Regions from separate parts of the Bacillus paramobilis genome, predicted to be linked through region 1. Evidence: riboswitches for the same ligand, from Rfam matches in the RefSeq annotation. Region 1 holds a riboswitch; the other holds the start of a gene.
What was found. Region 1 has a riboswitch for S-adenosylmethionine ahead of AABL52_RS00505 (bifunctional O-acetylhomoserine aminocarboxypropyltransferase/cysteine synthase). Riboswitches for the same ligand answer to the same signal wherever they lie in the genome.
Positions count from the first base shown of each region.

Region 2: another riboswitch for S-adenosylmethionine. It lies ahead of AABL52_RS09975 (amino acid ABC transporter permease); the one in region 1 lies ahead of AABL52_RS00505 (bifunctional O-acetylhomoserine aminocarboxypropyltransferase/cysteine synthase).

Region 1 is NZ_CP151108.1:98,245-110,212, forward strand. It holds gene cstA (carbon starvation protein CstA) at 1-1,495, shown strand, start outside; gene AABL52_RS00460 (YbdD/YjiX family protein) at 1,488-1,691, shown strand; gene AABL52_RS00465 (GGDEF domain-containing protein) at 1,837-2,892, shown strand; gene pdxK (pyridoxine/pyridoxal/pyridoxamine kinase) at 2,973-3,797, opposite strand; gene AABL52_RS00475 (GAF domain-containing sensor histidine kinase) at 3,932-5,503, shown strand; gene AABL52_RS00480 (response regulator) at 5,524-6,171, shown strand; gene AABL52_RS00485 (FMN-dependent NADH-azoreductase) at 6,362-6,988, shown strand; gene AABL52_RS00490 (transcriptional regulator YeiL) at 7,052-7,723, opposite strand; gene AABL52_RS00495 (YjjG family noncanonical pyrimidine nucleotidase) at 7,830-8,525, shown strand; gene AABL52_RS00500 (chloride channel protein) at 8,569-9,798, opposite strand; SAM riboswitch class I at 10,113-10,217, shown strand; gene AABL52_RS00505 (bifunctional O-acetylhomoserine aminocarboxypropyltransferase/cysteine synthase) at 10,312-11,610, shown strand; gene metA (homoserine O-acetyltransferase MetA) at 11,594-11,968, shown strand, end outside.
Region 2 is NZ_CP151108.1:1,930,126-1,942,093, reverse strand. It holds gene AABL52_RS10020 (MgtC/SapB family protein) at 1-620, opposite strand, end outside; gene AABL52_RS10015 (GNAT family N-acetyltransferase) at 924-1,442, shown strand; gene AABL52_RS10010 (GNAT family acetyltransferase) at 1,439-2,356, shown strand; partial or broken gene AABL52_RS10005 (VOC family protein) at 2,378-2,887, opposite strand; gene AABL52_RS10000 (ThiF family adenylyltransferase) at 3,187-4,356, shown strand; gene AABL52_RS09995 (PqqD family protein) at 4,372-5,598, shown strand; gene AABL52_RS09990 (VOC family protein) at 5,787-6,686, opposite strand; gene AABL52_RS09985 (amino acid ABC transporter substrate-binding protein) at 6,762-7,553, opposite strand; gene AABL52_RS09980 (amino acid ABC transporter ATP-binding protein) at 7,565-8,326, opposite strand; gene AABL52_RS09975 (amino acid ABC transporter permease) at 8,346-9,014, opposite strand; SAM riboswitch class I at 9,084-9,190, opposite strand; gene AABL52_RS09970 (VanW family protein) at 9,418-10,329, opposite strand; gene AABL52_RS09965 (hypothetical protein) at 10,693-11,034, shown strand; gene AABL52_RS09960 (DUF3900 domain-containing protein) at 11,150-11,968, shown strand, end outside.

The sequences.
Region 1 (11,968 bases):
TACGATAGCAGCAACAATTCCTATCGCTATTTTAATGGGAGTGTACATGCGCTACATTAGGCCTGGCCGGGTTGGTGAAGGATCAGTAATCGGAATTATTCTACTTATACTGTCTCTTATTGGAGGACAGTATGTGGCAGAACATCCAACGCTTGCAAGTATGTTCACGTTTAGTGGTGAAACGATTGCTATTATGCTTATTGTATATGGATTTATCGCATCGGCATTACCAGTTTGGATGCTATTAGCACCACGTGATTATTTAAGCACATTTTTAAAAGTCGGAACAATTGTTGGATTAGCAATAGGTATTTTAATTGTAGCACCAGATTTACAAATGCCAGCAGTTTCGAAATTTATCGATGGAACAGGTCCTGTTTTCTCTGGAAACTTATTCCCATTCTTATTTATTACAATTGCTTGTGGTGCGGTGTCTGGATTCCATGCTCTCGTTTCATCAGGCACGACACCAAAAATGATTGAACAAGAGGGACACGCACAGCCGATCGGTTATGGGGCAATGTTAATGGAGTCATTTGTAGCGGCGATGGCGATGATTGCAGCTTGTGTATTAACACCAGGAACTTATTTTGCGATTAATAGTCCCGCAGCACTTATCGGTACGGATGTCTCGCAGGCAGCTCAAGTTATTTCTTCATGGGGATTTGCTATTACACCAAATGAACTAAAAGATCTCGCTGTAAACGTTGGAGAGCAAACGATTTTATCACGTACAGGTGGCGCACCAACGTTAGCGATAGGTATGGCATATATTTTCTCACAAGTAATAGGTGGAACGGCCATGATGGCCTTTTGGTATCATTTTGCGATCCTCTTTGAAGCGCTATTCATTTTAACAACGATTGATGCTGGAACGCGTGTAGGCCGATTTATGATTCAAGATATTTTAGGGCATGTATATAAGCCATTTGGGAAAACGGATTCTACATTAGCGAATGTAATAGCTACAACATTATGTGTATTAGGATGGGGTTATTTCTTATACCAAGGGGTAGTAGATCCGCTTGGTGGAATTAATACATTATGGCCACTCTTCGGTATTGCAAACCAAATGTTAGCAGGTATTGCATTATTACTTGGAACGACCATTTTGTTCAAAATGGGGAAAAAGGCATATGTTTGGGTGACACTTATTCCAACTGTCGGATTGCTTATTGTAACGATGACGGCGGGTTATCAAAAGCTATTTCATGAAAATCCTAAAATAGGATTTCTATCTCATGCAAAGGTGTTTCAGGGAGCATTAGATGAGGGGAAAGTGTTAGCACCAGCTAAAAACGTCGCTCAAATGAAGCAAATTATTTTCAATGATTATATTGATGCAGCGCTTTGCGGGATTTTTATGATAGTTGTAATTGCTGTATTAATTTCTGCAATTCGAATTTGGATTCAAGTATTAAGAAATAAGCCAATGCCGCTAAAAGAGGCACCATATATACCTAGAGACGAAAGTGAGTCGAGGAACTATGCTTAAACGATTACGACAAGTATGGGGACAAAGAAAACACTTTATTAGTTTACTTGTTGGGGTACCAAGCTATGAAACATATGTAGAGCATATGAAAAAGCATCATCCAGAGGAAGAAGTTTTATGCCAAAAACAGTTTTTTGCAGAAGCGCAAGAAGCTAGGTTTAACGCAAAGGGTGGGAAGATATCACGGTGTTGTTAATAAAAAGGGCGAATTTTCGCCCTTTTTATTTTTTGCTGTTTCACGTGGAACAGCAAAAAATAAATAAAAAGCTTTGGGAATTATAGGTATCTCGTATACAATAAAATAAGGAAAGAGATAGATAGAAAAGTAGGGAGATTATTTTATGTTCAGGGATTTATTTGTAAACACAACAATTATTCTTTCCTTTATTTTTGTTGGAGGTCAGATTTTAAGAGATAGGCCGTTAAAAGAAGAGTTTTCTCTTTGGCAGAAATGTGTAGTAGGTATGCTTACTGGAATATTAAGTGTACTATTGATGCATTTTGGTGTACATATTGAGGATATTATGTTGGATCTACGTTATTTGGCTGTTATTTTAGCAATTATAATCGGAGGTCCGATAGCTAGTAGTATAACAGTTACTATTATTTTAATTACCCGATTATTTTTTACCGAGTACTCTTTAGCCTCTGAATTGGCTTGCTATAGTATTGTATTAATAGGTGTTGGAGTTGTTTTTATTTGGCGGATGAAAGCTTCTATATTTACAAGATGGATCTGGTTTAATGTATATAGTTTATCTATTTTAGTAGTGCCACTTTCTATTTTATTTAAGGATATGTCTATCGTATCATTATATGTAGTTTGTAGTGGTGTTGCAGCATATATCACATTTATAAGCGCAAATTATGTATTGCAATCCAATGGGTTATTTCAAACGATGAAGCAATATGCAACGATAGATGCGCTGACAGGTTTAGGAAACGTAAGACAGTTTGATTTAGAAATGAATCGTCATATTGGGAGTAAGCGTATGAAAAATGATTCACTTTGTTTACTACTTATAGATATTGATCACTTTAAGTGTGTAAATGATACGTTTGGGCATCCTGCAGGAGACGAAGTGTTAAAACAAATGGGATGTATTTTAAGAGAAATTTCACCGTTTCCAGACTTTGCCTTTCGAAAGGGTGGAGAGGAGTTCGCACTTTTGATACCAAAGAAGGGATTAGCTTATGGAATGCGTACAGGGGAACAAGTTCGCACAGCTGTTGAAAACCATCCATTTCAATTGTTAAATGGAACAAAAATAAAAATTACAGTTTCAGTAGGTATTTCAGTGTATGAAGAATCACCAGAGCAATTTATTCAAGCTGCTGATGATGCATTATATTACTCCAAAAGAAATGGTAGAAATCAAGTTAGTTCTGCATCTTAAAGATAAGATGACCAGAAGATCTTATAAAAAAACCCACAGAGAGGGAATATATAAACTCTGTGGTTTTTTTTATTTATAGATTAGACAAGTTCTTTTGATGCAACGAATTTACGATATGCACCGTGATGTGTTGGGCCTACGTATTCGTTGATCTTGAATGAATAACGGATAGCAGCTGTAATAAACTCTTTCGCAGTTTTTACTGCTTCTTTCACAGGTTTTCCTTTTGCAAGTTCTGCTGTAATTGCAGCAGAATATGTACAACCTGCGCCGTGTGTATTTGTTGTATCGATTTTTTCTGATTCTAAAAGATCGAATGTTTCTCCATCATATAGGACGTCGATTGCAGTTTCCGTACCAAGCTTGCTACCGCCTTTAATTAGGACGTATTTCGCACCTAAAGCGTGGATTTTTTTCGCCGCTTCTTTCATGTCTTCAAGAGAATTAATCTTTACGCCACTTAATTGGTAAGCTTCAAATAAGTTTGGTGTTACAACTAATGCCTTTGGAACAAGAACGTCACGTAAGCAATCGTTCGTTTCAGGATGTAATGCTTCATCAGCACCTTTACATACCATAACTGGATCAACTACTACATTTTTGAAATTATGTTTTTCGATTGTTTCTGCAACCATTTCAATAATTTCTACTGATCCCAGCATACCTGTTTTTAAAGCATCTACGCCAACACCTTCAATTGTTGTTTCTAACTGTGGTTTTAATGTAGAAGCCGGGATTGGGAATACGTTATGTGCCCAACCGTTATGTGGATCCATCGTTACGATTGTCGTAAGAGATGTCATTCCGTATACACCAAGTTCCTGGAATGTTTTTAAATCTGCTTGTATACCAGCACCGCCACTTGTGTCAGAACCAGCGATAGTAAGTGCTTTATTTAATGTCATTATGAAAGCCCCCTCAAGTGATATAATGAAAACTATGTTTTCACCATTATATCAATGTTACGAATAAGTACAAAGTGAAAAGTAGATGATTTATTTTAGGAGCTATTGAAAATCTTGTATGTAGGAGACGAATTATGTTTCAAGAGAATCGTACAAATGAATTAGTTATATTAAAAGAGATTGCAGAGACGTTGAACACTTCAAATGATACATATCATGTGCTGCAAGCTGTGTTGGAAAAACTATTGAATGTAACGGGTTTAACGACAGGATGGATATTTCTTGCGGATGAAAATGGTAGATATACAAAATTAATTGATTATCAATTACCAGAGGGATTGAGATTTGAAAATAAACGACCGATGTGTGAGGGAAATTGCTGGTGTTTACACCGATTTGTGGAAGGTAAACTAGAGAAAGCCGTTAATATTATTGAATGTAAGAGAATTAATAATGCGATTGAATATAACTGGGGAGATACAGAAGGGATTGTGCATCATGCTACAGTGCCGCTAAAAGCAGGGGGAGATGAATTTGGCGTATTAAATGTGGCTAGCCCAGGTAAAACGTATTTTTCTGAAGAAGAATTAGTGTTATTACAATCAGTTGCTTTCCAAATTGGAACAGCATTAAAACGTACAAAATTGTATGAGAATGAAAAGAGAAGGGCTCATTATTATGTAAAGTTAGAACGTTTTATTCAAGCTTTAAGGACGATTCATAAATTTAATGCATTGCCTGAGGCGATTGTAAAACAAATAGGGAAGTTATTTCTATGGGAGCAAGTTGTATTTTTTATTAGAGAAGAAAATGAACTTGCTGTAAGAGCTTCGTATAAGATAGATGAGTTGCAAGAGGATTTGAAGTCAGCGGCACAGGAAGCACTGAAAAAGGAAGAACCTGTTCTGTTAAAGAGTCAGGTTGGGAATATCGTACATCCTAATCGTGCAGTTATTGCCATTCCCATACATATTCAAGATCATATATTTGGCGTGTTAAGTGTAAGTTCGAATAATGGAGAATTTGATATAAATACGATAGATGTAGTACAGGCGTTAGCAAACCATATATCTTTAATGATAGAGAACTTAAGGTTAAACGAAAAGCGCCGAGAACTTGTACGAATGGAAGAACGTAATCGTTTAGCTAGAGATTTGCATGATTCTGTTTCACAAAAGTTATTTTCATTAACCTTTATGACGAAAGGTGCCGAAGCTGTCTTAAAGGGGAAAAATGAAAAGGTAGATCAATCTTTGCATGAGATACGTGAGTTATCGCAAGGTGCTTTAAAAGAAATGAGGACGTTAATTTGGCAACTACGTCCAGCGGGATTAGAGAAAGGATTATTACCAGCTTTAAAGCAATATGGCGAAAGTTTGGGATTGAAAATTCGGGAACAAGTTACAGGTGTTCGAGATTTGCCGCGCGTAGTAGAGGAAGCACTATGGCGAATTGGACAAGAAGCGTTAAATAACGTAAGTAAACATGCGAATGTCAGAGAAGCGGCGATTTATTTCAAAGTGACGGAGAAGAATGTATCATTAGAAATAGTCGATCAAGGAAACGGCTTTGTAGAAAAGAATATAAAAGAGAAGAAATCACTCGGTATGACTACGATGCGTGAAAGAGTAGAATTAGTTGGTGGAACAATTAAAATCGTAAGTGATAAGAAAAGAACAAGTGTAAAAGTAAACGTACCATTATGATGTGAAAATGAGGGAAGTTTGTGAAAATAAAAGTATTGTTAGTTGATGATCATACAGTCGTTTTAAAAGGGTTAGCATTTTTCTTGAGTACACAGGAGGATTTAGCGTTAGTTGGAGAAGCAAATAACGGGAAAGAAGCATTAGTGAAAGTAGGGGAGACAAATCCTGATGTGGTACTAATGGATTTATATATGCCCGAAATGGATGGTGTCGAGGCGACGGCGTGCATCAAAAAAGAATATCCAAATGTGAAAGTAATTGTATTAACCAGCTTTTCTGATCAAGCGCATGTTTTACCAGCGTTAAGGGCGGGAGCAAGCGGCTATATTTTAAAAGATGTAGAACCGGATCAGCTTGTTGAAGCTATTCGAAGCGCATATAAAGGTAATATTCAATTACATCCGGATATAGCAAATGCTCTTCTCTCTCAAACATTACCTATGGAAGAAAAAGAAGAAGAACCTTCTATTCAAGTGGATGTGTTAACAGCGAGAGAAAATGAAGTGTTGCAGCTATTAGCGAAAGGGATGAGTAATAAAGAGATCGCTTCCGTTTTAGTTATTACAGAAAAAACGGTAAAAGCTCATGTAAGTAGTATTTTGAGTAAGTTGAATTTATCTGATCGCACGCAAGCGGCATTATATGCAGTGAAAAACGGAATTGTATAAGACAAAAGTCGTAAGACCTAGTTCGCCTTTAGAAGGTGGACTTTTTTTATGGAAAAATACGTCTATGTGAGGACGAAATTGTCTTGATATAAAGATAAAATATGTTTGTAAGCAACAAAACAACAATTACAAGGGATACCTTTTTTGAAAGCATATAACAACAGAAGAGTGAGTACTAGGAGGAAAAACAATGGCAACAGTTTTATTTGTAAAAGCAAACAACCGCCCAGCGGAACAAGCAGTTAGTGTGAAATTATACGAGGCATTTTTAGCAAACTATAAAGAAGCACATCCAAATGATACAGTAGTAGAACTTGATTTATATAAAGAAGAATTACCATATGTAGGCGTAGATATGATTAATGGTACATTCAAAGCAGGTAAAGGATTTGATTTAACTGAAGAGGAAGCAAAAGCAGTAGCAGTTGCTGATAAGTATTTAAATCAATTTTTAGAAGCTGATAAAGTCGTTTTCGGTTTCCCATTATGGAACTTAACAATCCCAGCAGTATTGCACACATATATTGATTATTTAAACCGTGCTGGCAAAACGTTTAAATATACGCCAGAAGGTCCAGTTGGTCTAATTGGAGATAAGAAGATTGCATTATTAAACGCGCGCGGTGGCGTATATTCTGAAGGTCCAGCAGCTGAAGTAGAAATGGCTGTTAAATATGTAGCAAGTATGATGGGCTTCTTCGGTGCAAAAAACATGGAAACAGTAGTTATTGAAGGGCATAATCAATTCCCAGATAAAGCAGAAGAGATCATTACAACGGGTCTTGAAGAAGCAGCTAAAGTAGCAAGCAAATTTTAATTGAAAATAGAATCGTCACTCGAAAAAAGCAGCATTAACATATAAACGTTAATGCTGCTTTTTTTATATTTTAAGTTCGTCAGCCAGTTTTTCTAATTGGATTCGATCTTGTATGTAATAGGTTCTTCCGTCTTTTTTTAAGTAATTTTGCTGACAAAAATGGTTTAATACATATAAGAGGTGGCGGTAGCTGACATTTAAATATTCCGAAGCCTCGGTATGCTTTTCTATATAACTGTTATTCTGTTCTGTTAATAGAATAAATGCTGCTAATCGATTTTCGAACGGATAACTATTATTTTTGGCGTAACTTTCTGTTCGGGTAATTGTTTTTTCGCCGATAAATTTGCATAGTTTCTGTAGAAAGATAGCATCTTGCAATAAAAGATGCTGACAATCTTTAAGAGGGAGCGCCAAGCAAATACAATCTTCAATCACTTCCACCGTTTTCGTAACGGATTCTACGCCGATTAACCCTAATTCCCCAATGAACGAAGGTGCTTTAATAAAGTTAATTAAGGAAATCCTCCCATTTTTGTGACTCATATATATTTTCGCTTTCCCGGAAATTAAGTAATAAAGATAAGGAACATCAACGCCTTCATTACATATCCTTTCTTTCTTTTGAAAGGAATGTAGTTCAGCATATGGTAAGACATCAAAAGAAAAAAGAGTATGGAAGTTGTAAGTTTGCACGTAATGAGAGATTTCTTCGCTATTTTTGCTGACTTTCATATTTTCACCTCCTGTTTAGTATGAGATATCTCCTATTATTTTTACAAGAAAGAATGATACGATTTATGTAAATTTATTTTTGTAGAAAAGAGAGTGTGAGGGGTTTATGAAAAAATATAAAACACTGCTATTTGATGTAGATGATACATTGTTAGATTTTCAGAAGGCGGAGAAAATGGCATTACGTATGCTGTTTGAAGAGAACGGTATCCCTCTAACTAGTGAGGTGCAAGGGCGGTATAAAAAAATTAATAAAAGTCTTTGGGATGCTTTTGAAGAAGGTAAAATAAACCGTGATGAAGTCGTAAATACACGGTTTTCAATTTTGTTTAAAGAATACGGGGAAGAAGTAGATGGGATATTATTCGAAAATAATTATCGTAGCTACTTAGAAGAAGGAGACCAACTTATGCAAGGTGCGTTTGAATTTATAAATCGAATTCACAGTGAGTATGATTTATATATAGTGACAAACGGTATTTCTAAGACGCAAGATAAACGTTTACGTAATGCAGGATTACACGCCTTGTTTCAAGATATTTTTGTTTCAGAAGATACAGGATTCCAAAAGCCGATGAAAGAGTATTTTGATTATGTTTTCGAACGAATTCCTAATTTTGCTCCTGAAGAAGGGCTCATTATTGGAGATTCGTTAAGTGCTGATATGAAAGGTGGATATGTAGCCGGAATTGATACTTGTTGGTTTAATCCAGAAAAGAAATTAAATGATAGCGGGATTGTGCCGACATATGAAGTGGGAAATTTTGAAGATTTATACGCACTATTGAAGCAACGTGTGTAATAAAAATAGGCAGTGGAAGTTTTGTCCCTACTGCCTATTTTTATTAGCTTGTAGCTTCGTTATTTTTAGGAAGTGGAAATGCATTACCAATCGCTGCCGCTCCAAGCATCGGTAATAGTAAATTGAGCGGGAAAAACATGAGTAATAGTAATGTTATTGCAATTGGTTTTCTTAATGCATAGCTTGAAATTGCTGTTGTGACGATGGCTACCGAAGCAATTGGATCTATAGGGATAATGGACGCTATAGCATATCCGATACTAGATCCAGCAAATATAATTGGGAAAATGTGTCCACCGCGCCAACCTGTATTTAAACAAACGGCAGTAATACATAATTTTAAAACTCCTGAAAGAAGTAATACCCAGAAGGATAAGTGGGTCCATTCCACGACTAAATCTTTTAATTGGTGTTCTCCTGAAAATAACGTGTACGGGAGGAAAGTTCCTGTAATTCCTAATAAAATACCACCGATAATACCAAGTGATAGTTTGTATTCTTTTAAGGGATGGATTAATTTCTCTAATGTGAACTCTAATTTGAAATAAAAGAATCCAACTATAGCACCAATACTGGCAAGTGGGAGAAAGGCAATCCATTCATTAAGAGAAAGAGAACCTTTTCCGAAATCAACGATAAAGGATCCGCGATTATCGAATTTACTAAGTAATAAATAAATGGAAAAACCAGCGAAAGTAGTAGCTAAATATACAATTGCTTTTTTTCCTTTGGAAAATTCGTTAATTTGGTCACCCTCATTTTCATTTGGAGCTAAATAACCGAATAGCGGCGCGTTAAAAATTACACTTAAAGTAGCGCCAATTCCAATCTCTGTTAGTTCATTCATTCCTTTTAAGGCGAATGTAAAGCGATCCCCTACCCATGTACAAAGTCCACCGATAATTCCAACAAGTGCTGCTTCGGGACCTAAGCTAGCACCAAATATTAAAACGATAATTGCAGTTAAAGTAGCTTTATGTACAAAACGGTATTCAATTCTACCTGTTTTTTTATATTCACCCATTACTTCCGGCATAAGACGTGGATATGTGCCGAAGTATTTTTGGGTTAAACCAACGAGAATACCACCGATAGTTGTTACACAAATAGTGTAATACGGGGGAGAAGAGAAGATTGTAGGTAAGTATCCCCAAATAAAGTGAATGCCGATATTTATTGTAACTAAAAATAGCCAGACTGTTGCTCCTACTATAGAGCCTAAAAGAATGCCGTATAGGACGAGTATATAGTGCATGTCCTTTGTGTTTGTCATGTTATACCTCCGTTATGTAAGTGTTAATGTCGAAAGAATTAAATATGCTACTGTGAAATGAATATGTATAGTATCTTTTTGAGGGGTTGGTTTATTCAATATATTGAGGTATCGTGAGAATTTGAAATCTATACGGTTAAACCACGTATTTAATTTTATATAGTAATCGTGGGTTTTAAAAGGTCTTTTTCAAATGGATATGGAATATATTTCTTTTGTTATGCATGTCAAATTCTTTGTAGTTAATTTAGAACATTCAGAAAAACTGATTGACATTAGGAAATTATTGCTATAAAATCAACGGTAATTGCATAGTCTTATCAAGAAAAGGTGGAGGGACAGGCCCGATGAAACCTTGGCAACAGCCGTATAACGGAATTGTGCCAAATCCTGCAGGTAATAATCCTGAAAGATAAGAAAGAGCCTTTAGAGCGTGTTTTCAAACTGCTCCTTTCTTGTTTTCAGGAAAGGAGCAGTTTTTTTATTTTGTATAAGAAGAAAGGAGAATGAGAGATGGGAGAATCATGGGGAAAAGGAACAATTTGTGTGCAAGGTGGCTATACGCCAAAGAATGGTGAACCGCGTGTTTTACCGCTTTATCAAAGTACAACGTATAAATACGATACTTCGGATGATTTAGCGGCCTTATTTAACTTAGAGGCAGAAGGATATATATACACGCGTATTGGAAATCCTACTTTAGCTGCATTTGAGCAAAAGCTAGCGGATTTAGAGGGTGGTGTAGGAGCTGTTGCAACGGCTTCTGGCCAGGCTGCTATTATGCTTGCTGTTTTAAATATTTGTAGTAGTGGAGACCACTTGCTTTGTTCTTCCACAGTTTATGGCGGGACGTTTAATTTATTTGGAGTGAGTTTGCGTAAGCTTGGTATTGATGTTACGTTCTTTAATCCGAATTTAACTGCTGATGAAATTGTGGCCCTTGCTAATGATAAGACGAAACTTGTTTATGCAGAATCGTTAGGAAATCCAGCAATGAACGTTTTAAATTTCAAAGAGTTTTCAGATGCAGCGAAAGAGTTAGAAGTACCTTTTATCGTGGATAATACATTAGCAACTCCTTATTTATGCCAAGCATTCGAGCACGGGGCAAATATTATCGTTCATTCTACGACGAAATATATCGATGGTCATGCAAGCTCTTTAGGCGGCATTGTCATTGATGGAGGGAACTTCGATTGGACAAATGGGAAATATCCTGAACTTGTTGAACCGGATCCAAGTTATCACGGCGTAAGTTACGTTCAAAATTTTGGTGCAGCAGCTTATATTGTGAAGGCGCGTGTTCAATTATTAAGAGACTACGGAAACTGTATGAGCCCATTCAATGCGTATATTAGCAATATCGGCTTAGAAACGTTGCATTTACGAATGGAGCGTCATAGTGAAAATGCCCTCGCAGTTGCTAAGTGGCTTGCTAACCATGAACGTATTGAATGGGTGAATTATCCGGGATTAGATAGCAATGAAAATTACTCGTTAGCACAAAAGTATTTGAAAAAAGGTGCTAGTGGTGTTTTAACATTCGGCATTAAGGGAGGACTAGAAGCAGCGAAAGAATTTATCGCAAATGTAAAACTAGCAACTCTCGTAACGCATGTAGCTGATGCACGAACTTGCGTTATACATCCTGCTAGCACAACGCATAGACAATTAAGTGCAGAAGATCAGCGTTTAGCTGGCGTTACATCAGATTTAATTCGTTTATCAGTCGGTATAGAAGATGTTTCTGATATTATTGCAGATTTAGAAGCAGCGCTAGTCGGAGGCAAAGAACATGCCAATCATAATTGATAAAGATTTACCGGCTCGCAAAGTGTTGCAGAAGGAAAATATTTTTGTAATGACGAAGGAGCGAGCAGAAACACAAGATATCCGGGCATTGAAAATTGCTATATTAAATTTAATGCCTACAAAGCAAGAAACAGAGGCGCAATTACTTCGTTTAATTGGCAACACACCGTTGCAATTAGATGTTCATTTACTTCACATGGAATCACATTTGTCCCGTAATGTAGCACAGGACCATTTAACGAGTTTCTATAAAACATTCCGTGATATTGAGAATGAGAAATTTGATGGACTTATTATTACAGGAGCACCAGTTGAAACTCTTTCTTTTGAAGAGGTAGATTATTGGGAAGAGCTTAAA
Region 2 (11,968 bases), 1.8 Mb from region 1:
TCATTCTTTTCTTCTGACGATATATTTTTGAGCTGCATCCCTAACTTGTAAACTATTTCTGCTTCTTGCTGTAAAGCTTCCACTTCATATGAAAGTATTGGAATGCCTTTCACTTGTAGCGTTTCTACTATTTGTTGTACCGCTTCATGTTTATTTATATGTATTTGCACTGTTATGTTTTGAGGAAATAAAAATTGCACCTTAAAAATACGGCTCACAATCTCTAAACCAATTAAAACGAGAATCGTCGCTCCAATTCCTACTACATACATGCCAGCCCCAATTGCTAATCCGATTCCTGCTGTAGCCCATAAACCCGCCGCTGTCGTTAATCCTTTCACCGCCTGCTTTTGAATAATAATTGTACCTGCACCTAAAAACCCTACACCACTAACAACTTGCGCTGCAATACGGCTCGGATCAAGAGCCATATGTTCCTCATTCATAATATCTGAAAAGGCATATTTTGAAACGACCATTATTAAAGCACTTCCTACCGCTACTAGGAAATGTGTTTTTAATCCCGCCTCTTTTGATCGAATTTCCCTTTCAATACCGATTATTGCTCCTAACAAACCCGCAACACCGATTCGTATAATTAGATCAACATTTACACTCACGAGCACTTCCCCCTTTCATTCATTATAGATAGATGAAACAAAAATTATCACACACATCCACTTATTGATATAAAAGCATTTTATTAAAATACACTTAATATCTTAGGTTATTTATGTTAATATTTTTAATATTAACATAAATCAAATTCAACCTACTTTTTATAAGAAAAACCATAAACTTTATTTTCCATTTAAAAACGAGATATGGATTGCATAAAATGAGGTTGAAAAAGTTCAGAAAACGCTTTCATTTCGTATCATAATTTTTTAAAAATACTACATAAATAAAGGGGATTACCAACAATGAACGTCTCTTTACTAACACCTACTACCGATTTACAAGAAGAATACTTAGATTTTTATAAAGAATGGAAAGATAGCGGTGAAACGATGATTCCGTGGGTTATCTCAAAAGATCCCTCTAATTTCACGGCAATGATTCAAGAACTTCACGATGCGCATAACGGAATAAACCTGCCCGAATCTTGGGTACCAGACTCTACCTATTGGCTCGTTACAGATAATAATAGAATTGTAGGAGCTGTTAATATACGTCATAGTTTAACCGAACATTTATTTAACGCTGGCGGTCATATCGGTTATGGCATTCGCCCTTCCGAAAGAAGAAAAGGTTATGCTACGAAGTTATTAGAATTATCGCTAGAAAAAACGAAGGAATTAAACATCGAGAAAGTACTTGTCGTTTGCGACGAAGTGAATACAGGTTCTGAAAAAACAATTTTACATAACGGTGGGCTTCGTGATGATGATTTTACTGAGGAAAATGGGAATGTAGTAAGAAGATTTTGGATTGAGCTATGAAGAAGTCCCCCAATACACATACTCTTGTTATAGAGAAATATAGTAGAAGTAATGAGCTAAAAGTAAAACAACTTATTGATTTATACAATGAAGAATCGTATCTATTTAACTTATTACGAGATAATAAAACAAAATGTGCGTATATTGCCTACTATAAAAAAGATGTAGTAGGCGTCTTTTTCATCTGGAACAGTAACTTCCATCCATACTGCACATACTTTCGAATATATACGAACCCTTTCTATTCAGAGCTACACATAGAACAGTTTTTATTAAACGAGATTCAAAAGCTAGAAAACTTTAAACTCCCATTACAAACCTCTATATGGGAAACATCAGCTCATTTAAAAGCCTTTTATGAAGAACATAACTTTACGGAAATCCGAAGAACATATATGCCGATATTAGACGTACAAAAAATCATACCTATCGGGACAACGCTTCATTCAGATTATGATGTACAAAGCTTATCAAACATCTTATCCAATAATAGCTTCTTTGAAAAACTAGCTCACTTAGTAAAAACGAATTATGAAGATACTCACTTAGCAAATCCGGTTGCCTCATACCCGCTCGAAACTTGGAAAGAACAGATCTTAACTGATGATGTGTTACTAGATGGGAGCTTTGTAATGATAGATGAAGAGAATGAAGTTATTGCGTATTCTTTCCTCCATACATCAGAAAAGGATAATACAGTAGAACTAGGGTGGTGTGGAACTCACACTACAGAAAATGTATCCTTACTGAAACCACTCATTTTCAAACAAGCTATGTATACAAATAAACACGGCTATTCTTTCATTCAAGGTGAATTCGATTCAACGAGTATATATGCAATGGAAATAATAAAATCCTTTCCTTTTAACCCTTGTGCTACTTGGATTACGTATCAAAAAGAAGTCGGAAAGTGATTATATACCTTCCGACTTCTTTTATGCTGTTTCTATTTCAAACTGCACTGTAATACCACTAGGATCTACTACTGTAAATCCGTTTGTACTTTCATTTACTTTATGTTGTTTTTCTATTAATCTTTCTTTCACTTCATCTAACGCTTCTTTATGCGGTAATACAATTGTATACACTTTAAGTCCAGTTGCATGTGCAAGTGGGGGTGGATTATTTACTCCGTTCCACGTATTTGCACCGATATGGTGATGATATCCTCCTGCAGAAATGAATAAGCAGTCATCTTCGCGTTGTTGCACTTCAAATCCTACTGTCTCTACATAAAACTCATGTGACTTCTCTACATCAGCTATTCGTAAATGTACGTGTCCAACTACAGTATTAGCAGGTAATCCATCAACTTCATAATCAACGAGCGTTGCCAGTTCTTTTAAATCTAGCGGCGTACTTCCTCCTGGTCCTTCTCCCCATTGATCACGCGGACGGTCTGCATAAATTCCAATACCATTTCCCTTTCAATTTTGCAAATAAAATACGTATCTATCTTTATTAAAAAGAGAATACCCTTAAATAAAATAAAAAATTTAAATTTTCAAAAAAATATTGACCAACTCTTTCTCGAACTGTATATTTAACTTAGATAGTTTGTAAAATTCTATCAAATTTAACAAAAAGGGGGATTTAAAATGAAGATTAAAGCTAAAAAAGTTGAGAAAGTACGTACAACTAATATTACTTATCCACCTTGCTGATTAACTTAATACCAAAACACAAGAATTGTCTTTACAGACAATTCTTGTGTTTTAATAACTACTAGAAAGAAGTGATTTATATGATTTTTTTGCCAAAGTATAAAGAGATACACCCTTGTTATGAATTTGATTCTGGAACGATTAGATTAGGAGATTCCTTCGGTACCGCCGTTGAAATTGATGACACAAATAAATCTATCCGAACTTTAATAAAACTTATGGATGGTACTAAAACAATTAATGAAATATACGAAGAAATAATAAAAACCTATCCTAAAATACAGCTTGCTGAAGTTATTGAAGCAATAGAGGAGTTAAATAATTTAGGATTTCTAATTAATAATTCACTAGAAATAAATTCTGAACTTTCACACGAACAGCGAGAGCGATACAAAGCTAACCTTAACTATTATTCTTTATTCTGTGATATACATACTAGCCCGAGCGCTATTCAAAAAAAGTTGAATGAAACTCAAGTAACAATAATTGGGATGGGTGGCTTTGGAAATCATATACTAGTAAACTTAGCTGGGATGGGCATTCATAATATTCGCTTTATAGATTTCGATACGGTTGAACTTAGTAATCTCAATCGACAATTTTTATTTCATGAAAATTGTATCGGAAAATTAAAAATACATGAAGCTCAAAGTTTTATAAAGCATTTTAATAGTAATATAAAAACAGAAGCAATCAATAAAGAAATAAAATCTCAAGAAGATGTGGAAAGAATAATTTCAAATAGTGATATTGTAATACTTGCGGCTGATCAACCTCAAATGAAAATTCAACGTTGGGTAAATACAGTATGCTTAGAAAAAAACATTCCGTTTATTAGTGGCGGAGTAGATTTAACATATGGAATGTTTTATACAATTATACCAAACGAAACGGGTTGCTTAGATTGCTTACACTTGCACCGTATGGAACTTGCTGAAGACTATCTTCTATTTATACAAAGCATACTAGAAAATGAAAAAAAATCTCCCACTGCTACAGTTTTCTCAAACCCTCAAATTATTACCGCTATGATGTGCACTGAATTAATGAAGCTTATAACAAAAATAGGAGACCTAGAATCCAATGGTCGATTGATCAATATAGATTTTCATACGTTCGAAAAATCTATACCTTTCGAATGGACTAAAAATGACAATTGCTTAACTTGTAATCACCAAGCGCAAACAAACCCTATGTTTAATGCACTACAAAATACTTTTGAAAACTATCATAAAATTCACTCAAAATAACAGGAGGTTTTCTCTTTGCAACTAACACCTTCTTCCCAACTAAAAATGCATAATCTTAAACATAGAATTGAAAATGACTCTGAAACTCTTATTGGTCGCACTGATATAAGTGACTTTATAATTTTACCAAATATCGGAATAGAAATTATCAACCTTTTAGACAAGGGTTATACCATCCAAGAGGTTCAGGATATAATTTATAAAGATACAGGCGAACATATAGATATAATAGATTTCGCTCAAGACCTCATTCATGAATATAAATTTGTTTATACAGTAAATGGAGTTATTATTAATAAAATTATACATAAAGCAGATCATTTTTCGTGGATTCCAGAGAAAACGGGAGATATTCTATTCAACCGCTTCGCTTATATTTTATATTTTTCCGTCTTTTTTTCTGGTCTAATTCTTACTATTACTCATACAGAATTTTTCCCTAAACCATATGATTTTTTCATTGTAAATTCACATGTTATGTCTTTAGGGATTATTACCTTCTCTATTTGGATACTTATTTTTTTTCATGAGCTCGCACACCTTATATCTGCACGTTCTTTAAAAATAGGAAGTCGCATTGGATTAAGCCATCGTTTAGTCTTTATGGTTGCTGAAACAGATATGTCTAATATTGTATTAATCCCACCGCAAAAAAGATTTCGGGCTTATTTAGCTGGAATGGCTTGGGATGGAGCACTATTAGGAATTGGCATTTGGGTGCAATTTCTAAATCAACTTGATATTATTCCTATTCATGCAACAATTATTTCATTTATTAAAATGCTCAACATATCTCTTTTGATTTCTTTAGTTTTTCAATTCATGTTCTTTATGAAAACTGATATTTATTATGTTTTCGTTACAATTTTTAAATGTAACAATTTACTAGAAAATACAAATTTATATTTAAGGTCCTTCTTTAAAAAGCAAAAAAATATTGAAAATGATAATGAACTAGAAAATATTAGCCCTCATGAGCGAAATGTTATTAAATGGTATAGCGTATTTTATATAATTGGTATTTGTTGGGCTCTATACTTCTTCTTTTTTATTACTTTACCCCTTTCTATACAATTTATAAAAAATATCTCTTACCAATTAAACAATACCCCTATTTTATCATGGCAATTTATAGACGGTATTATCATGATTATTATTACACTAATACCAATTCTATTCGTTATCATTTCATGGTTTGTAGGTTATTTACGTAATAATAAAATAAAGCAAATTTCTCAATAATAACTAATTTTTTATATCCTTCTCTATCTTTACGCTAAAAATATATAAAGTGCTCTTTAACCCAAGAAAGTAGTATGTAATTTCATACTACTTTCTTGGGTATTTATTCTTCAATCACATTATGTTACCTATCTTTAAAATTTTTACGTTTCACGGGAAATAAATCATAACATTTTAGTTCTAATCTATTAAATTATAAAACCTACTGTAATACCACTAGGATCTACTACTGTAAATCCGTTTGTACTTTCGTTTACTTTATGTTGTTTTTCTATTAATCTTTCTTTCACTTCATCTAACGCTTCTTTATACGGTAATACAATTGTATACACTTTAAGTCCAGTTGCATGTGCTGGTGGATGTGGATTATGTACTCCGTTCCACGTATTTGCACCTATATGGTGATGATACCCTCCTGCAGAAATGAATAAGCAGTCGTCTTCGCGTTGTTGCACTTCAAACCCTACTGTCTCTACATAAAACTCATGTGACTTCTCTACATCAGCTATTCGTAAATGTACGTGCCCAACGACAGTATCAGTAGGTAATCCATCAGCCTCATAATCAACGAGTGTTGCCAGTTCTTTTAAATCTAGCGGCGTACTTCCTCCTGGTCCTTCTCCCCATTGATCACGCGGACGGTCTGCATAAATTTCAATACCATTCCCCTCTAAATCTTGTAAATAAAACGCTTCGCTATACGTATGATCACTTGCACTATTAAACCTTGAAATTGGTAAAATTTCATTAGAATATGTATAACGCCCTTCTTGTTCAGCTGGACTATCAATTACATTCTTATTACGAATCACCCCAAATAATGCCGATGCAAATGCTTCACGAGTCGGAACTAAAAAGGCTACATGATATATGCCAGTCGTACGCGGCTCTTGCAGAATCCCGTCCTCTAACTTTTCAAGAACAAGTAACGTGCTCTTTCCACCTTTTCCTGATAAATATGCTTTATTCGCCTCCTGTTTAATTACTTCTAAGCCTACTACATTCTCATAAAAAGCAATTTGGCGCTCTAAATCTTGCACTTTAAATTCAACATGACCAATACGTGTTTTCGGATGAATTTGTACCATGAATAACTCCCTCTCTAGTTCCCTTTATTTTTTTATATTAATTGATAGGTGATAGCCCCATTCAACGAATACACCTTAATTTTGTTTTTTCGTAGCATCAACTTTTAGCCATTTTTTCGATATCTCACTTAATGTGCCATCTTGCTCTAACTCTTTTAACGCTTTATTTATATTTTCCAACTTTTCGCTCTTTTTAGCAAATGGAAATGCAATCTCTCCCCATTCAAGTGGACCAAATCCGACTTTAACATTATCTAGTTTTGCTTTTGTAATTGTCGTTTCTACTTGAACTTTATCATTATAATAAGCATCGACACGTCCAAGTCCTACTTCATTCAATTCGGCTGTCGGATCTTCTGAGAATGTCTTAATTGTAAAAGCATTATTTTTATTTAGTGCTTTTAACTCCTGCTCTCCTGCTGTACCAAGTCCAACACCTACAGTCTTACCTTTTAGATCTTCTAACGATTTGATTGTATGGTTATCCTTCTTCACCGCAAAAACAGAGCCTGAGTACACGTATGGAATTGAAAAATCATATTTCTTTTTCCTTTCCGGAGAGACTGATAGTTCATTTGCAATTGTATCAATACGACCTGAATCTAATAAACCGAATAACCCCTCAAAATCAGAAACATTCCATTCTACTTTATACCCAGCTTTTTTAGCAGCCGCTTCAATAATTTCAGCATCAAAACCTTTTACGTTCTCGCCTTCTTTAAATATAAATGGACTACGCCCTGCAGAAGTCCCAACTTTCACTACTTTTTCATCTGTCTTTTTACTTGCTGTATCCGAACCACAAGCAGACAAAACTCCAACTGATACTGTTAATGCTAGTGTTAATAATAATGATGATTTTTTCATAGCTCTTCCTCCTAAATAACGAAATGATTGCCTTCTTCAGAAGCATTTAATTGCCGTAAAAACTTTTTCGTACGTTCATTTTGCGGGTTTCGGAAAATCTCTTTCGGCGTCCCCTGCTCTATAATAATTCCATCAGCCATAAAAATAACGCGATCTGCCACGTCTTTTGCAAAATTCATTTCATGTGTAACAACAACCATCGTTATATGCTGTCTTGCCAAGTCTTTAATAACTTGCAATACCTCATTCACCAATTCTGGGTCAAGTGCAGAAGTCGGTTCATCAAACAATAAAACCGCGGGATTTAAAGCCATTGCCCTAGCAATCCCTATCCTTTGCTGTTGCCCTCCCGATAACATTGTTGGATAAAAACTTTCTTTATCAGCTAAGCCTACTTGTTTTAATATTTCTCTCGCTATTCTCTTTGCCTCTTCTTCACTTTTTTTCTGTACAACCGTTAATGCTGTTGTAATATTTTGTAATGCTGTTTTATTTTTAAATAAATTATAGTTTTGAAAAACCATAGCCGTTTTTTGACGTAATTGTATTATTTCTTTTTTATAAAGTTTTTTCGCATGAATCTCTAAATCTTCAATTCTAATACTTCCATCCTCTGGTTGTTCTAATAAATTTAAACATCTTAATAATGTCGATTTACCTGAACCAGAAGGTCCAATAATGACTACCACTTCTCCTTTATTTACAGTAAGTGAGATTCCTTTTAATACTTCATTACTTTTGTAAGATTTATACAAATCACTTATCTCAATCACACATATCACCTCATTCCTGTTACAAATACGGTGCATCAAGTTTCTTTTCTAACTTTTTCTGTCCCCAACTAATTACGATTGTAATAATCCAATATACTATTGCTACCGCTAAATAACTTTCCATATAACGATACGATTGTGCCGCTAGCATTTTCGCTTGCGCTAAAATTTCAGCCACCCCAAGAGCAAAAGATAACGAAGATTCTTTTAACAATCCGACAAAATTATTTCCAAGTGACGGTACCGCTACACGAATAGCTTGCGGGAAAATAATTTGTCGCATCGCTTGCGCCTTTGTCATTCCAACTGATAAACAAGCATCCATTTGCCCCGATTCCACAGCATTTAATGAACCTCGAATAATTTCTGATAAATAAGCAGCATTATTTAAACTTAGGCCAATTAAAGTTGCTTGCATAGCTGTAAGCACTGTAAATGTCGGAAAGATTTGTGGTAATCCGAAATACAACACAAACAATTGAACTAATAGCGGCGTTCCTCTAAAGAAAGAAATATACACCCTTACAATAGGATATAAAAATTTTGTTTTGTTCTTCGTTACAATCGCCAAGCCAATCCCTATAACAAAAGAAATAATCATTGAAACTAAAGTAATCCCTAAAGTTATGTATACATACTTAAATAATTGCGGAAAACTTTCTAAAAAATACGTTACATCAAACTTCACTCTATCCCCCCTCTCTAAACAAAAAACTCTTCTTACATATATAAGAAGAGTTGAATGTTAATCCATTTCCCCTCATCTTCCAAACGCATTATACGTTTGCTGGAATTAGCACAGTACTTTTGTAGCCTGTTGCTGAGATTTCATCGGGCCAGTCCCTCCATCTCTCTTGATAAGAAAACTAATAAATATTTCCATTTATTTAGTTGTTAATATGAAGAATACAGTTAATTATATATAATGTCAATAGGAAAACTAAGAATTAAATTCAATACTTTTTCGAATAGCTTATTCCTCACATTCAGCCAGTCTTAAGGAATATAATTTACACTGGATAAATTGCACAAAAAAAGCCATTATTTCTATTAAGAATAGAAATAATGGCTTTTTTATAGATTAATTATTCTTATCTCATTTTATGTACTTCAGCAACTAACTTTCCGCCCTGAATGCCCATATAAAGTTTCACAGGTGCATCATTCGTGTTTTCAAACACTAAGTCTAAGTATGGATATGCAATTGTAGCGTCTCTTCCTTGTGGAACGTATCCTACCGTTTTAGAATGCGTTGTTCTCTCTACCATCTTCAAACCAGCTTGATCTGCTGCATTGTATAAAGTTGATGATGTTTGACAAACACCACCGCCGTAGCCATCTACTAATTTACCATCTACAATTTCTTTTCCTAATTGGTATCCTTTATCTGGCGTTGTATCACCTATTAATGCATTGAAAGAGAAACGGTCTCCTTTCGCTAATACAACTCCATTTATGCTCGCTGCTGACAAACGAATATTCTCAATACGGCCACCTGCTGAGCCACCTAAATTCGTTTCGTATCTACCAATTACCGTGCCACTTCCTTGCGCATCACTTAATGTTGCAGTAGGCTTTTTCTCAACAATAGGTAATTGATATGAAGAATCCCACATACCAACGTTTAATAATTTATCTACTAATTCTTTTTCCATTAACTCATAAGCAGGTTTTCCTTCTTGCCAACTTCCATCAGGTGCTACGCGTGAAGGAACCATCTTTTTGTCAACGCTTTTCCCAACCTCGCTAGCAACCTTCGTTACCGATTTTTTAAATTTCGCTTCGTCTTCAAAATAGCCTAGACTCGATAAATCTAGCTTTTTCACTTCCGTACCTGTGCGACCATCTACTAAACTAATAGAATCCTGTACTTCTGCTTTAGCCTCTACCGTGTGGCCACCAATATCACTTACTAATGCAACATCACTGACTTTTGTACCACAGCCACTCACTACAGCTACACATAACACCCCAACTAATATACCCTTTACTTTACGGAACAATAGACTCTCCCCTTTTTCCCAATATTACTTTTATGTATTATTTCATTTTTATGTATGTTTTGTTACAATCATTTTACAATATATTTATAAAATGTTACAAGTTATTTTTTACTCTATATAAATTACTCTTTTCTTTTCCAAATGTCTATACATATTTACATAAAAGTTTGAGTTTGATAGAATTGTAACCTTTACGTAACCTCTCCCCATTATCCAGTATATACCATAAAACGAACAGAATACAAATGTAAAAACTCCATATTCTTATTTATAAAGAAACATCCTGTGAACATAAATAGGTATTTGCCGTGCCACACTCCGCTTTTACACATACATTATGGTGAATTAACCTATTTTAAAGAAATGGAGGATGTTTTTATGTACCCCTACAATCCATACGATCCATATAACCAAAATGTTTATCAACCTCAATATGATTTACAAGCACAATACCAACAATATATAGATCCAACAGATCAAGTTAATCCATATGATCAAACTCGACAATTCCAACTTCCAATCTCTTTTCCTGGTGCTGGAAACCGTCAACTAGAAAGACGAGTAAATGAGCTTGAGCAAAGAGTACGTCAATTAGAAAACACGGTTGAGCGTCATACACGTAGATTAAACCGCTTAAACCAACGTTTACGTACAATAGAAAATAGACTAAACATTCCATTTTCAGCATTAGAAGACGGATTTTAATTTCGAAAATAAAAAATATATAAAGGAAGGGGCCCCCCTTCCTTATATAAATTGACGAAAGTTTTTTCCATCTCTATACTGATAAGAGTTAATGAAATGAAACAAGGTGATAAATATGGATTTCGAAATAAATTATCTTTCCTTTTATGTTGTACAAGTAGAAGGAAAAGGTGAAGCTGTTGATAAACGCTACAAACATTTTCAAACATTAGACGCTGAAGAGTATGAAGATAGCTCCTTAAAAGAATTTTTGAATGGTGAATTATTAAAAATTTCAAAGCGAAAAGTAGAACGTCATGCGAAAACAGAACAAGCTCCGACAAAGATCGGTCGCTTCATTGTAGAAGAAGGGCACGAACTTGATTCAAACCCTCATTACAACCTATTTAATCGCATTCGCTTCGCAGAAACTAAGGAAAACTTCAAAGATATGAGCGAACCACTCGTTTATACATATCTTGACACAAGTGCTGTACGCGGTGGTGTATTTTTAATTGCGCAAGCAAAACTGCGCAAATACTTTGATGATCCATTCGTTTTCGTTATGAAATGTGACTTCGAACCGAAAGTTGCTTCAATTTCAGATGAATCTACACTAATCCGTAACGTTGAAATGGCCATCACAACAAAAAACATGAAATCTATCCAATATCCGTACATGCCTGAAGAAGGTATGGTCGAAGTGGGCGAATTAAAAATTCACCAAGCATCACACGCCCGTTACTTTGAAGACTTCTTAAAATTCGTCGAGTACGAACGCTCTATGCCTGAAATTATGAAAACACAAGTAATGGACATGGTATACGACCAAATTGAAGATGTATTTGAAGAAGGTACGGAAGAACGCGAACAATTCGACCAAGCAATGGAAGTATGGGCTGCCAGTCCGAAACGCGAAATTATGGAACAATTTTCAACTGAAGAAGTAATGGAA